3 regions of the Photobacterium kagoshimensis genome follow, and region 3 is predicted to be linked to each of the others. Evidence: predicted binding sites of a transcription regulator. Region 3 holds the regulator's gene; each other region holds the start of a gene.
The links. The regulator CRP, encoded in region 3, controls carbon source genes, mostly activating them, when cyclic AMP is high. The targets are predictions, from matches to a motif close to TGTGANNNNNNTCACA.
Positions count from the first base shown of each region.

Region 1: the regulator CRP is predicted to act here: its motif matches at 1,893-1,908, upstream of L4C35_RS01390 (CidA/LrgA family protein).
Region 2: the regulator CRP is predicted to act here: its motif matches at 1,766-1,781, upstream of pyrG (glutamine hydrolyzing CTP synthase).

Region 1 covers NZ_JAKJSO010000008.1:193,948-198,954, forward strand. The annotation lists gene sbcB (exodeoxyribonuclease I) at 1-1,052, shown strand, start outside; gene L4C35_RS01385 (hypothetical protein) at 1,269-1,811, shown strand; gene L4C35_RS01390 (CidA/LrgA family protein) at 1,926-2,306, shown strand; gene L4C35_RS01395 (CidB/LrgB family autolysis modulator) at 2,309-2,989, shown strand; gene cdd (cytidine deaminase) at 3,181-4,065, shown strand; gene L4C35_RS01405 (DMT family transporter) at 4,223-5,007, shown strand, end outside.
Region 2 covers NZ_JAKJSO010000025.1:58,611-63,617, reverse strand. The annotation lists gene pyrG (glutamine hydrolyzing CTP synthase) at 42-1,682, opposite strand; gene mazG (nucleoside triphosphate pyrophosphohydrolase) at 1,906-2,709, opposite strand; gene relA (GTP diphosphokinase) at 2,799-5,007, opposite strand, start outside.
Region 3 covers NZ_JAKJSO010000012.1:132,733-137,739, forward strand. The annotation lists gene L4C35_RS10005 (hydrolase) at 7-1,038, shown strand; gene L4C35_RS10010 (YheU family protein) at 1,127-1,345, shown strand; gene L4C35_RS10015 (phosphoribulokinase) at 1,425-2,294, shown strand; gene L4C35_RS10020 (OsmC family protein) at 2,389-2,793, opposite strand; gene crp (cAMP-activated global transcriptional regulator CRP) at 3,066-3,698, shown strand; gene L4C35_RS10030 (hypothetical protein) at 3,918-4,112, shown strand; gene L4C35_RS10035 (DUF1338 domain-containing protein) at 4,213-5,007, opposite strand.

The DNA of each region.
Region 1 (5,007 bases), on a different contig from region 3:
GGAGTTGGAAAAACGGTAACTCACGCTGGGATCTGCTCGATATCATGCGCACCTGCTACGCCCTTCGTCCAGAAGGCGTAAACTGGCCAACCAATGAAGAAGGCTTCCCTAGCTTTAAATTGGAGCACCTTTCTGTTGCGAACGGCATTGAACACGCCAATGCACACGATGCAATGGCCGATGTGTACGCCACGATTGAGTTGGCGAAGATCCTCAAGAAAAACCAGCCTAAACTGTTTAGCTACCTGTTTGATCTTCGTAACAAGCGTAAGCTACAAGAACTTATCGACATTATTAATTTAACGCCGTTAGTGCATGTGTCGGGGATGTTTGGCTCTGAGTGCGGTAATACCAGTTGGATTGTTCCAATGGAGTGGCACCCTGATAATAAAAACGCAGTGATCACGGTTAACTTAGCCAAAGATCCAACACCATTGATTGAGCTTGATGCCGACACGCTACGCGAACGTCTTTACACCAAACGCAGTGAGCTTGGCCCAGATGAGCTACCTGTACCAGTCAAACTTGTACATATCAATAAATGCCCAGTGCTTGCGCCAGCCAAAACACTGAAGGCTGACGATGCAGAACGCCTAGGCATTGATCGTGAACTTTGCCTTAAACATCTTCAAATGCTTAAAGCACACCCTGAAGTGCGTGAGAAATTAGTTGAAATATTCAGTGTCGACCGTGAATTTGAACCACATGATAACGTCGATGCCAAACTGTACGATGGCTTCTTCTCTCATGCTGACCGTACCGCGATGGATATTATCCGTGAAATGGATCCGCTAGAACTTGTCGACTTTGAACCGCAAGTTGCGGATGCCCGTATTAAGCCTTTGCTATTTCGCTATCGTGCGCGCAACTTCCCACTCACACTGACTCAGCAGGAACAGATCCGTTGGAAGCACCATTGCCAAGATTACTTTGAAAGCCACTTACCCGCTTACATTGAAAATCTTGATAACGTTGCGATGGAACACCAAAGTGACGAGAAGAAGATGGCTATTCTGAAAAAAGTGTATGACTACGTTATCCAGCTAGCCTAATTTAACGGCACATCAGAAAAACAGCTTAAACTCTTAAGTTATTTAAAAGAAAGGCTTTCTTATACACCCTGATAACCTTCGTTTTCAGGGTGTTTTTAATAAGACAGTTTCCACTCATCAAAAGTTGAAGGAACAGCCGTAGCCAGTCACACTTAATCTACTGAACATAAATAGCACAAGCTAGGTTCAACCCATGGATAGCATTAAGTGGTAGCTATGACGACAAAAGCCCTGACACGCTGTTATCGTTTCCCCAGCGTTGATTTTGAACCCGATCTACGGGTATTAGTTTGGCAAGATGGTTCTGAGACCATGTTAACTGTGCATGAATCACGCTTGCTTGAAGCGCTGTGCTACAGCGCAGGTGAGGTTATTAACCCTCAAGCACTGTACGATAAGACATTTATCCAACTCGAATCCTACGACGAAAATGGCCACACTAATTTCGACCTTAATGCACTTTTAGTATCGCTCAATCGCAAACTAAACCCCCAACAAGATCAGCCTGCAATTACGATAGAGATCGTTGCACATTATGGCTTTCGCGTTCCCCTTCCCTGTAAAACATGTCGACTTGTACATGCATTTAAAGAGTCGAAGTTTACCCAGTTTACTAACGACAAAACCGACAAGAGTAAGCCTTCAGAATCAGCCACTGAGCATATTGTAAAGCACAGTATGTTGCACAAGATTTCTGTCTTTTTGCTTGCCGCTGCGGGCATCGCATTGTTCTTTCTTGCCGACAACATCTTACTGTGATTTATCTAAAGACATCGCCAGATAGGCTAAAGATTCATCACAACGCCTGTGTTTACTACTTAACAATATGCACGAAATAAGTGTGGCGTAGGTCACACTTATTTTGTATGATGAATGCACCACACAAAAGCACCACCACTGGCATCACATAAAAGCATGAGTTATCTACGCTCCTTCAGCATTATTCTCGTCTGCCTTTTCTTGGGTAAAGGCATACAAGCATTACTCGGTCTCGCTATACCCGGTAGCATTCTAGGCATGCTTATTCTCTTTGGTTTACTTTCTGCTGGCCTTATACGTTCCCATTGGGTGCAATCAGGTTGCCATTTCTTAATTCGTTACATGGCATTGTTATTTGTTCCTGTGGGTGTTGGCCTTATGGATCACTTTGCTTTACTAAGCGCCAATAGTCTTCCTATTTTACTCAGCACCATCGGCAGTAGCTTAGTCGTCTTTCTTGTTATCGGTATTGCAGCGCACCATAAGGAAAAATAATGATCTGGTTAATCACAACCTTAGTCGTTTTCTATATCGCTCGTCTTATTTCAAAACGACTTCAGCATCCTATCGTCAACCCTTTGCTTATTTGTCTCATCATTATTATCCCTTTGCTTATGTGGCTAAACGTACCTTATGAGACTTATTTTGAACAAAACAAATGGTTAAATGCCTTATTAGAACCCGCCGTTGTTGCCCTTGCATTCCCGCTTTATGAGCAACTGTCACAAATCCGTGCAAAGTGGAAAACCATTTTTACTGTTTGCTTTATTGGCAGTGTTCTTTCTATGGTAACGGGGGCTGGTATTGCGTTTGCGCTTGGTGCAAATGTCGAGTTAGTAGCCAGCATCTTACCTAAATCTGTAACGACACCCATTGCGATGGCTGTGGCAGAGCAAATTGGGGGCGTACCCGCTATTGCAGCCATTATGGTGATCATTGCAGGGTTATTCGGTGCCGTACTGGGCTATCCACTCTTTAAGCTGGCTGGTATTCAAGCACCAATAGCAAAAGGGTTAACAATGGGGACAGTTTCACATGCACTTGGTACCGCAAAAGCGGCTGAAGAAAACTATCAGGAAGGTGCTTTTAGTTCACTGGCTTTAGTGATTTGTGGAGTGATGACCTCAATACTTGCCCCTGTACTTTTTCCATTGATTGCATCTTTGTTTGGTTACTAATTATGTGCAAGTAATCGAATATAAAACTAATTCATTGAAAAATAAGGATATCAATTTTCGACCTTTGTGTGACCTCACTCTCAGATATGTAATGGGTGAAACAAGATAAATGACAACGTGATCAGGATCACACTATTATTCTATTGACCTGTCTACAATATTTCTCCATACACAAGACGGAGAAATCCACCATGCACACTAAAGTAATGGATGCTTTAGGTTCTTTACCGGCTGATCTTGCAACTGCAATTAAGCCTATGCTGGAAGATGGCAATTTCGATGCTACCATCAGTGCGGAGCAATTCGACAACTTACTCAGCCAAACTCATATGACTGACAGCGAATTGCGCGTTGCGTTGCTTCCTCTTGCAGCCACGTATTCTGTGTCTCCCCTTTCTCATTTTTGTGTAGGTGCTGTGGTTAGAGGTAACTCCGGTCGCCTATACTTCGGCGGCAATATGGAATTTGTCGGCGCTGCACTTTCGCAAACGGTCCACGCAGAACAATCTGCGATTAGCCACGCTTGGGTTAAAGGCGAAACGGGTGTTAAAGATATCACCATTAACTACAGCCCTTGTGGTCACTGTCGCCAATTCATGAATGAACTGAGCACAGCAGACACCATTAAAGTTCAGTTACCTGAGCGTGAAGAAAAAACACTACAACAGTATTTACCAGAATCATTCGGCCCAAATGATTTAGGCATCACCGAAAGACTGTTAACCGAAATCAACCATGGCCTTGGTGTTGATGAAGAAAGCGAGCTTGTTCAGGCAGCTTGCCAAGCCGCTAACCGCGCTCATGCGCCTTATACCAAGAACTTCAGTGGTGTTGCTTTAAAAGCTGATGACGGTCGTATTTTCGTTGGTATGTACGCTGAAAATGCCGCATTCAACCCAAGCCTACCACCGCTGCAAGTGGCACTGATCAACATGAACATGGCCGGTTACGAGTTAAACCGTATTGCTGAAGCCGCACTTGTTGAGCAAAGTAGCAGTATTAGTCACCTTGCTGATACAAAAAATACACTCGAAGCACTCAACCCAGATATTCCATTAACTTATAGCGCTCTGTAAGTTATACGATATCTGTAAAAGACAGTTTTAGTACCTGTAGAAAAAGCGATGTTCATTTATTGGCATCGCTTTTTTCATTTATGCTTGGTGATATAAGTTCACAGGCGTATGATTCTGCAAATTATTAATACTATTCATCAGACAGTGCCTCTTACTCATGTCTCAACACCATAATCCAATCCAAGGCGCGAGCTGGATGCTCACCGCAGGCCTAGCGTTTGCCATTGTTAATAGCCTAGCTCAAGTACTGAGCGTGAAGCTTCACCTACCTTCCACTACCGTTGCGTTTATTCAATACTTTATTGCCTTAATTGCAATGCTGCCTTGGCTTAGATCGTTAGGACTACGCCAAGCACTGCGCACCCAGCACTTCGGCTTACATTGCTTTCGGGTGTTTCTTTCTGTTATTGGTATTCAGCTGTGGTTATGGGCGTTAGCTTATCCCGTTCCTATTTGGCAAGGTATTGCCCTTCTCATGACTTCACCGTTATTCGCGACCATAGGCTCCGGCTTATTCTTGCGTGAACGTGTAGGTGCCGCGCGCTGGTTTGCTACCTTGGCTGGCTTTGTCGGGGCAATGATCATTCTAGAACCTTGGAGTGACGATTTTAGCTGGGCAACGCTACTGCCCGTTGGTGCCGCTTTCTTCTGGGCCAGCTATTCATTAATGGTGAAGAAAATGTCAGCGCACGATTCACCAACCACCATGGTGGTGTATCTGTTACTGCTGATAACACCTTTCAATATTTTGCTGGCGTTACCTGATTTTACAATGCCAACGTCTGTCGAAACTTGGGGACTATTAGTAGGTGCGGGCCTATTAACAGGGTTAGCACAATGGGCCATTGCTAAAGCTTATGCGGTTGCCGATGCATCGTTTGTTCAGCCTTTCGACCATGCCAAATTACCACTCAATGTATTAGCAGGCTGGGTTGTGTTTGG
Region 2 (5,007 bases), on a different contig from region 3:
AAAATAGCAGTAGCATCCCCCGCTACTGCTACCAGTAATCCTTACTTATTAAGCTCACCGCGTAGGTTTGAACCTGCCGCTTTTACAAAGCCTTCGAATAGTGGGTGACCATCGCGAGGCGTTGAGGTGAACTCAGGGTGGAATTGAGCAGCCACAAACCATGGGTGGTTCGGGATTTCAATGATTTCCACCAGTTTCTTATCTGCAGACAGACCAGAAACTTTCAAACCTGCTTTCTCTAGTTTAGGAAGTAGGTTGTTGTTTACTTCGTAGCGGTGACGGTGACGTTCGTGCACTGTTGGGCTGTTGTATAGCTCACGTGCTTTTGAACCGTCCGCTAGGTGACATAGCTGAGAACCAAGGCGCATTGTACCGCCTAGATCTGATTTTTCAGTACGCTCTTCAACGTTACCTTCACCATCAACCCATTCAGTGATTAGACCAACAACTGGGTTTTTAGTTTCTTCGTTAAATTCCGTTGAGTGCGCATCCGCCAGACCCGCAACATTACGTGCGAATTCAATCAGTGCCACTTGCATACCCAGACAGATGCCTAAGTATGGAATTTTGTTTTCACGAGCGTATTGTGCTGTACGGATTTTACCTTCAACACCACGACCGCCGAAACCACCTGGTACTAGGATTGCGTCCAGACCCTCTAGTACTTCTGTGCCTTTAGACTCAACGTCTTGTGAATCAACGTACTTGATTTTCACAGATAGACGGTTCTTAAGACCAGCGTGTTTTAATGCTTCGTTTACTGATTTGTAAGCATCAGGTAGTTCGATGTACTTACCAACCATACCGATAACGACTTCATCAGTAGGGTTTGCTTCTTCGTAGATTACTTGTTCCCACTCAGATAGATCCGCTTCAGGCGCTGTAATGCCGAAACGTTGGCATACTAGGTCATCCAAACCTTGTGCTTTGATCAATTGTGGGATCTTGTAGATTGAATCTACGTCTTTCATTGAGATAACAGCTTTTTCTTGAACGTTACAGAAAAGTGCAATCTTCGCACGCTCGTTCGCTGGGATCATTCGGTCAGAGCGACATACTAGGATGTCAGGCTGAATACCGATAGAAAGTAGTTCTTTTACAGAGTGCTGAGTCGGCTTCGTTTTCACTTCACCTGCTGCTGCAAGGTAAGGAACCAGAGTCAGGTGCATGAACATAGTGTTCTCGCGGCCTTGCTCTACAGCTAACTGACGAATCGCTTCCATAAATGGTAGTGATTCGATATCACCAACAGTGCCACCCACTTCGACGATAGCAACGTCGTGACCTTCTGCACCTGCAATAACGCGTTCTTTGATCGCGTTAGTAATGTGTGGGATAACCTGAATGGTTGCACCTAGGTAATCACCACGGCGCTCTTTACGAAGTACGTCCGCGTACACGCGGCCCGCTGTAAAGTTGTTACGCTTGGTCATTTTGGTACGAATAAAACGTTCGTAGTGACCAAGGTCAAGGTCGGTCTCTGCACCGTCTTCCGTAACGAATACCTCACCGTGTTGAATTGGGCTCATTGTGCCTGGGTCAACGTTGATGTAAGGGTCTAGTTTCATCATAGTCACTTTAAGACCACGTGCTTCTAGAATAGCCGCTAGAGATGCAGCAGCAATACCTTTACCTAGAGAGGAAACAACCCCGCCCGTAACAAAAATGTAATTCGTTGTCATATTTAACCTGGAAGATTGGTGTAGAGGATATAAAAACTATCTGGACGGAGAGCAATGATACCAGACACCTTTTATCGCCACAACGTGAAAACTATCACAGCAATCATGAGTATTATTTGTTTCAAATCAATTATACGAGTTGCACAAACTGTTCGTGTAAAATAACAACAAAAGTATTCACTGAAAGCATATTCTAGCAGCTCGGGTTAACCGCATAATTTGATTAACTATTCGCCTTCTCACGCTGTTTTACCTGATCCCAAATGCCATCGAGTTTTTCCAATGAACACGCTTCAAGCCGTAGACCTTGTTCTAGCACACTTTCTTCCACTTGGCGAAATCGTCGCTCAAATTTTTTGTTTGCCAACTGCAAGGCTTGCTCTGGATTGACCTTAAGGTGGCGACTTAAATTGACGGAAGCAAATAACAGATCCCCTACTTCTTCGGCAATTTTGGCTTGATCAGGCTCAACTTGGATGACTTCTTCTAAAACTTCGTCAATTTCCTCTTTGACCTTGTCCACCACAGGACCTAGGGTATCCCAGTCAAAACCGTGTTTCGCACAGCGTCGTTGGATCTTATCGGCACGGCTTAAAGCAGGCAATGCGAGTGGAATATTTGCCAATACACTGTCGTCTTCTCCTTTTTGTTCGCGCTCTTTGGCTTTCTCTGCTTCCCAATTGGCGTTGATTTCTGCATCGTCAGCAAACTCGGCTTCACTAAAAACATGGGGATGGCGGCGAGTCAGCTTTTCATTCAGCCCTGTCACAACCTCATCAAAATCAAACAGTCCCTGCTCTTTCGCCATTTGGCTATAAAACACCACTTGGAATAATAAATCGCCTAATTCTGCTTTTACTTCTTGCCAATCTTGCTGATAAATCGCATCAGCCACTTCATAAGCTTCTTCAATAGTATGCGGTACGATCGAGTCAAACGTCTGCTTGATATCCCACGGGCACCCTTGTTGTGGGTCACGTAACGTCGCCATGATTTCAAGTAATTGAGTTATTGCTGCTGAATTCATCTGTTTCATTTTGTTCTCACTTAACAAAACGGGAAGCACTAAGGCTTCCCGTTATTTATTTTATTACACTGAGCGAACTCTATAGCCACTTAGTATAAGCGCTTCGCTTCTGCGACGTCTTTCACTTGCTCAAGACGTTTTATAACCTTGCTCAGCACTTCCAGATCCGTCAGTTCTAATTCAAAATCCATGATCGACATTTGTTTCTTGTAATCGATACGGCTCTTCATGCCCGACACTTTGGTTTTTTCATTGGCTAACGTATTGGTCAACTCTTTGATCAAACCGTTACGCTCAGAAGCAATGACACGTACTGTAATGTTGTAGTTACCAACAAATCCACCGCCCCACACCGTTTTAATTAAACGCTCTGGCGCATGGTGACGCAACTCATCAAGCTGTTCACAGTCGCTGCGGTGCACCGAAATGCCACGGCCTTGAGTAACAAAACCTGTGATGTCATCACCAGGGATCGGCTGACAACAACGCGCTAAATGCGTCATTAAGTTGTCTACCCCTTCCACCACGACGGCATCACGTTGTGGTTTCTGGGTACTGGTGCTGCTCTTTTCACTCGCTTCGGTCAGCTTATCAAGCAGTTGCTTGTCTTCTTCTTCTGCGGTTGGCTTGTTCACCAAGGTATTAATATGATTAACAACCTGGTTGATACGCAAGTCACCACTGCCAATACCGACAAACAACTCATCGAGGTTTTTGGCATTGAAACGCTTTAGCGCATACAGCTCAGCGTCTTTCATGGTGGCGCCTAACTTATGCAAGTCAGCATCCAACATTTCACGCCCAGCGATCAAGTTTTTATCACGCGCCTGTTTTCTAAACCACGCATGTACCTTGGCACGGGCACGGCTAGAGGTAACAAAACCCAAGTTGGGGTTTAGCCAATCACGCGAAGGGTTCGGCTCTTTCTGGGTGATGATTTCAACCTGATCACCCATTTGTAAGTTATACGTGAAGGGAACAATGCGCCCTTCAACCTTGGCACCAATACAGCGATGGCCCACTTCAGAGTGAATGTGATAGGCAAAATCGAGTGGTGTCGCATTCAGCGGCAAATCGACGACATCACCTTTAGGTGTGAAGGCATACACGCGATCATCGAATACTTGACTACGGAGTTCATCCAGCATTTCGCCAGAATCTGACATCTCTTCTTGCCAAACCAGTAACTTACGAAGCCACTCAATTTTCTCATCGTATGATGATTTACTGCCGCCGCCTGCTGTTCCACCTTCTTTATATTTCCAGTGCGCCGCGACACCCAGCTCCGACTCTTCATGCATCTGCTTGGTACGGATCTGGATTTCAATCGTTTTACCTTCAGGCCCTAACACGACAGTATGGATAGACTGGTAACCATTAGGTTTCGGGTTTGCCACGTAGTCATCAAACTCTTTTGGTAGATGACGGTACTTGGTGTGCACTACCCCTAACGCGGCATAACAATCTTGCAGTTGGTCGGCAATAATACGTACCGCACGTACATCGAACAACTCATCAAAATCGAGGTTCTTTTTCTGCATCTTACGCCAGATGCTATAGATGTGTTTCGGACGACCTTGCACCTCAGCATTGATGCTAGCGCTCTTCATCGAGTCAGCCAGATCTGTTACAAAGTGCTCGATGTATTGCTCACGAACGATGCGACGCTCAGACAACTGCTTAGCAATACGTTTGTAGGTATCAGGGTGTTGGTAACGGAAAGCGTAATCTTCGATTTCCCACTTTAGCTGTCCAATACCCAGGCGGTTCGCCAACGGAGCATAGATGTTGGCACATTCTTTGGCTGCTGCTCGACGCACTTCATCTGGCTCATCTTTCACTTCACGCAGATTACAAATACGCTCTGCCAGTTTGATAACGACGCAGCGAAAATCGTCGACCATCGACAACAGCATACGGCGAATATTATCGACCTGTGCAGATTGAGCCGCGCCTTCCGTGGTCGCATTTAGTTGACGAATGGCTGCCATTTGGTCAACCCCCGCCACTAACTGCATGATAGCGGTGTTGTAGTCTTCTTTGACTTGTTCTAAGTCGTAGACCCCAGCTTCAACCAATGGGCATAGCAACGCAGCGACCAAAGTTTCGGCATCCATGCTGAGCATCACGAGGATTTCAACCATTTCGCGGCCACGCCACAACAATAATGTTGCTGATTCTTCCGTTGATGTTATGTCGATACACCGCTGATAGGTGCTTTTTAAACGCTTCGAAATCTTGGCGTCTTGCTGCAAACTATCAACCCATGTTGAAAGTTCAAATGTATCGTTTTCCTTT
Region 3 (5,007 bases):
GCTACGATGACGGCTGCATTTATTCCCGCTGCGGGATTAGGTAATCCACACCTACAAACATTATTGCCACGCTTTATTCGTCGCAAACCGCTATTCACACCACACACTCAGCGGCTGGAAACCCCAGACGGTGATTTTCTCGATATCGCATGGACAGATGTGCCAAGTAACCATCAAGAAGTGAATAAAACCCACAACCACTCACCACGGCTGCCGATTATGATCCTGTTCCATGGATTAGAAGGCAGCTTCAATAGTCCCTATGCCAACGGCTTATTGCACGCCGCAATGCAGCAAGGTTGGTTGGGCGTCATGATGCACTTTCGTGGCTGTAGTGGTGAGATGAATCGCCAAGCCCGAAGTTATCATTCAGGTGAAACCAGCGATGCGCGCTTTTTTATTCAATGGATTAGACAACAATTTCCTGACTCACCGCTATTTGCGGTTGGCGTGTCACTGGGTGGTAACATGCTAGTTAACTACCTTGCCGAACATGGTGATGACAGCGAGCTATGCGCGGCACAGGTCATTTCGCCCCCGTTAGATTTGGGCGCCTGCGCTGAGCGTATTGAGCAAGGCTTCTCTAAAGTCTATAAACAATACCTACTCAGCTCGATGAAAAAGAACATCAGCAAGAAGATGAACCTGTTGCCCGATGCGCTACCTTTAGATCAATCTGGTATCAATGCGATTAGCACCCTGCGCCAGTTTGATGATCTGGTAACTGCGCCGCTGCACGGCTATCAAGACGCCAGTGACTATTACCAGCGTTGCAGTGGCTTACAGCGTTTGCATCAGGTCACTGTGCCCCTGCGTATCATTCATGCCAAAGATGACCCTTTCATGACCCATGATGTTATCCCTTCACAGCCGCTCCCAGCACACATTGACTATCACCTGAGTCCTAATGGGGGCCATGTTGGCTTTTTAACGGGATCATGGCACAAACCCACCTTCTGGCTTGAAGCAACCGTACCCGCTTGGTTTACCCCCTATACCACGGCAACCGTAGGCACCAGCGAGCCGAGTAACGCCTGACACGGCAAGCTTTACTTGCCATCGACAACCTTAACCACTGATAATAATGTTATCAGTGGTTAACTCTCCCTAGCAGTAAGTGGTTGTTATGATTATTCCTTGGCAAGACATCGCTCCCGACACCCTCGATAACCTGATCGAGCACTTTGTTCTACGCGAAGGCACCGATTACGGTGAACACGAAAAAACCTTAGAACAAAAAGTCCAACATGTGCGCCAGCAGCTGGCCCAAGGGGATGCGGTTGTGATGTTTTCTGAATTGCACGAATCCGTCGATATTAAGCTTCGTCGAGATCTCAATTTCTAATACTCGACCCCGCTTACACTTGATCTAATCGCAACATCCTGTTAATAACTCATCGTTAATCTTAACGACAGGGTTTGTCATGTCTGCAAAACACCCCATCATTGCAGTAACAGGGTCATCCGGTGCGGGCACCTCGACCACTTCAGAAGCCTTCCGCAAAATGTTCAATATGATGAGCATCAATGCCGCTTGGCTCGAAGGCGATAGCTTCCACCGCTTTACACGGCCTGAAATGGATGTCGAAATTCGTAAAGCCAAAGAGCAAGGCCGTCATATCAGCTATTTCGGCCCCCAAGCGAACGATTTCCCGCAACTCGAACAGTTTTTCCGCCAGTATGGTGAAGACAGTAGTGGTAAATTCCGCCGTTACCTCCATACCTTTGATGAAGCCGTGCCTTATAACCAAATGCCTGGCTCCTTCACGCCATGGCAAGCACTGCCTGAAAATACCGATCTACTCTTTTATGAAGGTTTACATGGCGGGGTGGTCGACGGTGAAACCAATGTTGCGCAGCATGTTGATCTCTTGATTGGCATGGTACCAATCGTCAACTTAGAGTGGATTCAAAAAATTGTTCGTGACACCCGTGACCGTGGTCATTCCCGTGAAGCTGTGATGGAATCAATCGTCCGCTCAATGGATGATTACCTTAACTACATCACGCCACAATTTTCACGGACTCACATCAACTTCCAGCGCGTTCCCACAGTGGATACCTCGAACCCTCTCAGTGCCAAAGGCATTCCGAGTCTGGATGAAAGCTTTGTGGTGATCCGTTTTCGTGGGATCAAGAATGTCGACTTCCCGTATTTATTGTCGATGATCCAAGGTTCGTTCATGTCACGCCACAACACCTTGGTGGTACCGGGCGGGAAAATGAGCTTTGCGATGGAATTGATAATGCGGCCCCTGATCCAACAGTTGATTGAAACAGGCAAAATCGGCTAGCGTCAGATCAGAACCCGTGAAGCGATAGGCGACAAAAACGGAGACATTCACGTCTCCGTTTCATCACGCATCAACGCCTTGCGCATTCATCAATTTATGCCGCGATCACTTCATAGGAATGGGTCAGCTCAACCCCCTCACCTAGCATCAAACAAACCGAGCAATATTTCTCAAGTGAATTGGCGACCGTTTGCGCCACTAAACCTTCATCAAGATCATGTCCCGTCACGACAAAATGCAAATTCGCCGATGTGAAAATGCGTGGTGCCGTTTCGCGGCGCACCGAGGAAATTTGTGCTTCGCAGCCCGTGATACCTTGATCGGCAGATTGTAACCCATCTACTACATCGACCGAGCTACACCCCCCCGCAGCCATCAAAACTAACTCCATCGGGCTGGGTGCTTTTTCGCCACCGTTGCCGTCCATCACCACACTGTGACCCGAATTTGATTGGGCAAGAAATGTCATTCCTTCTACCCATTTCACACGTGACTGCATTGCTTTCTCCTTAGTGTTTTGGCGTCAATTCTGCATAATCTAACAACCGTGTGATCATGTGCACACTTATGAGTACAAAATGACGATTTCAGATAGATCAATATCAAGAAATGCCGACCGAAAAAAGTTAAACTCTCAATTAATTATTCAAGTGAGCTTGCAGCCCAGCGGCTGACTTAATATCCTAACCAGCGAGCAATTCTATTGTTAAGCCCAGACTGAAATTATAGGGATGTCGTTGTTGGGCAACAAACGCAGAGGAAGTTAGTAATATGGTTCCAGGTAAACCTCAAACAGATCCAACACTAGAGTGGTTTCTTTCACATTGCCACATTCACAAGTACCCATCAAAAAGCACTTTGATTCATGCGGGTGAGAAAGCGGAAACTCTCTACTATATTGTAAAAGGTTCTGTTGCTGTTCTTATCAAGGATGAAGAAGGCAAAGAGATGATCCTTTCTTACCTAAACCAAGGCGACTTCATTGGCGAACTTGGTCTTTTCGAAGAAGGTCAAGAACGTACAGCTTGGGTTCGTGCTAAAACACCTTGTGAAGTAGCCGAGATTTCATTTAAGAAATTCCGCCAACTTATTCAAGTAAACCCAGATATCTTGATGCGCCTTTCGGCACAAATGGCTAACCGCCTTCAAGTAACAAGCCAAAAAGTGGGTGACCTTGCATTCTTAGATGTGACAGGCCGTATTGCACAGACGCTACTAAACCTAGCGAAACAACCTGATGCAATGACACACCCTGATGGCATGCAAATCAAGATCACTCGCCAAGAAATCGGTCAAATCGTGGGTTGTTCACGTGAAACCGTTGGTCGTATCTTGAAGATGCTTGAAGAGCAGAACCTGATTTCTGCACACGGTAAAACTATCGTGGTATACGGTACTCGTTAATCTGTTGATTCATCGAATATCGCTAAGAAAAAGCCGCTTTTGCGGCTTTTTTCATATCTGAAGCAGCCATACCTCTCACGTATATCTAAATCCAAATTTGCTAACCTTGTCACTGAATCTTCACTTGCTAACCCCGCCACCTTTGCTACATTGTGCATAACAGGCGTTAGGGTGATACCACCAAGAATTCAGAACAATAAGCACAGTGGACTTTACGATATGGATATCGAACGTTTTTCTCCGTACAACACCAGTTCCCGACCACCAACCGCGATTGCCCCATTACCGACCACGGTCGAAATGACAGGCTTTAGTGGTCAGCGTCACTTTCTCGAGCAGCACATTTCATTGGCGAATACACCACAGCGTCAAGAAGGCTCGCAGTGGTCACCGCCCTTAGAAAGCCTGTATTAATACAACGCCAGATAGCACAAAGGCCATGCTATCAACATGGCCTTTTGCCGTGATACCCATACAGATTTTGCTGTGGTGTCATTGTCAGTCAAACCGCGCTTTAGCTGTCTGTACTTTCAAATATTTTATCGGCTGATGCGGCAACAAATCCGGTATAAATTTCACCATCGGGTTGCGAGTAACGCTTGGCAAATTCATAAAAACCACCGGGGATCGTTTTCACACCATCTAAAAAGGCCACAGGCACTTTATCTGCCATGGTTGAAGACTGCTCAAGCATCTCTTCTGGGCTGCCTTTCACTTCACCGCCCGAGGCATTGATCGCAAAGCCATTATGCGCCAATAAGTGGTTCACCTCAGCCACTTCGGTAAATTGTTCAAGCTGATTAATACTAACCGTAAAATGATTAGCACCAAAGCCATGCGCCGCTAACCAACCCGCATATTCACTTTCTGCAGCTAACATCTCATAGGTATCATAATCAATGTCCCACAGGCGGCCGCCATATAAGAAAGCGGGATCTTTCATCGCTTGCTCAGGCACTTGATCAACCAGTCCACGCACCGCGTGCTGCAGTAGCGAAGAACACTGACCCACCAACAACTCACTAATAAACACTTTCGGCGCCTCAGGGTTGGGGTGCTCAAAATGCTCGGCGTAGAGTTTTTTAGATTCAAAATGATAGGTACCGCAAGGTTTGTAACCAATCGCAATAAACGGCGCCGCCAACACGTCTAGCCCCACTTTAGGCAAGTTAAATGTCCGCAAGGCAATATGGTCATTCAGTAAAGGCTCATCCTCCGTCAGCAGCGTATGCACCTGATCGGCTGACGGGCACAGACGTTGAATATAGTCTTGCCATAGGTTGTTAAACAGTTGCTCTACTCTTTCCAT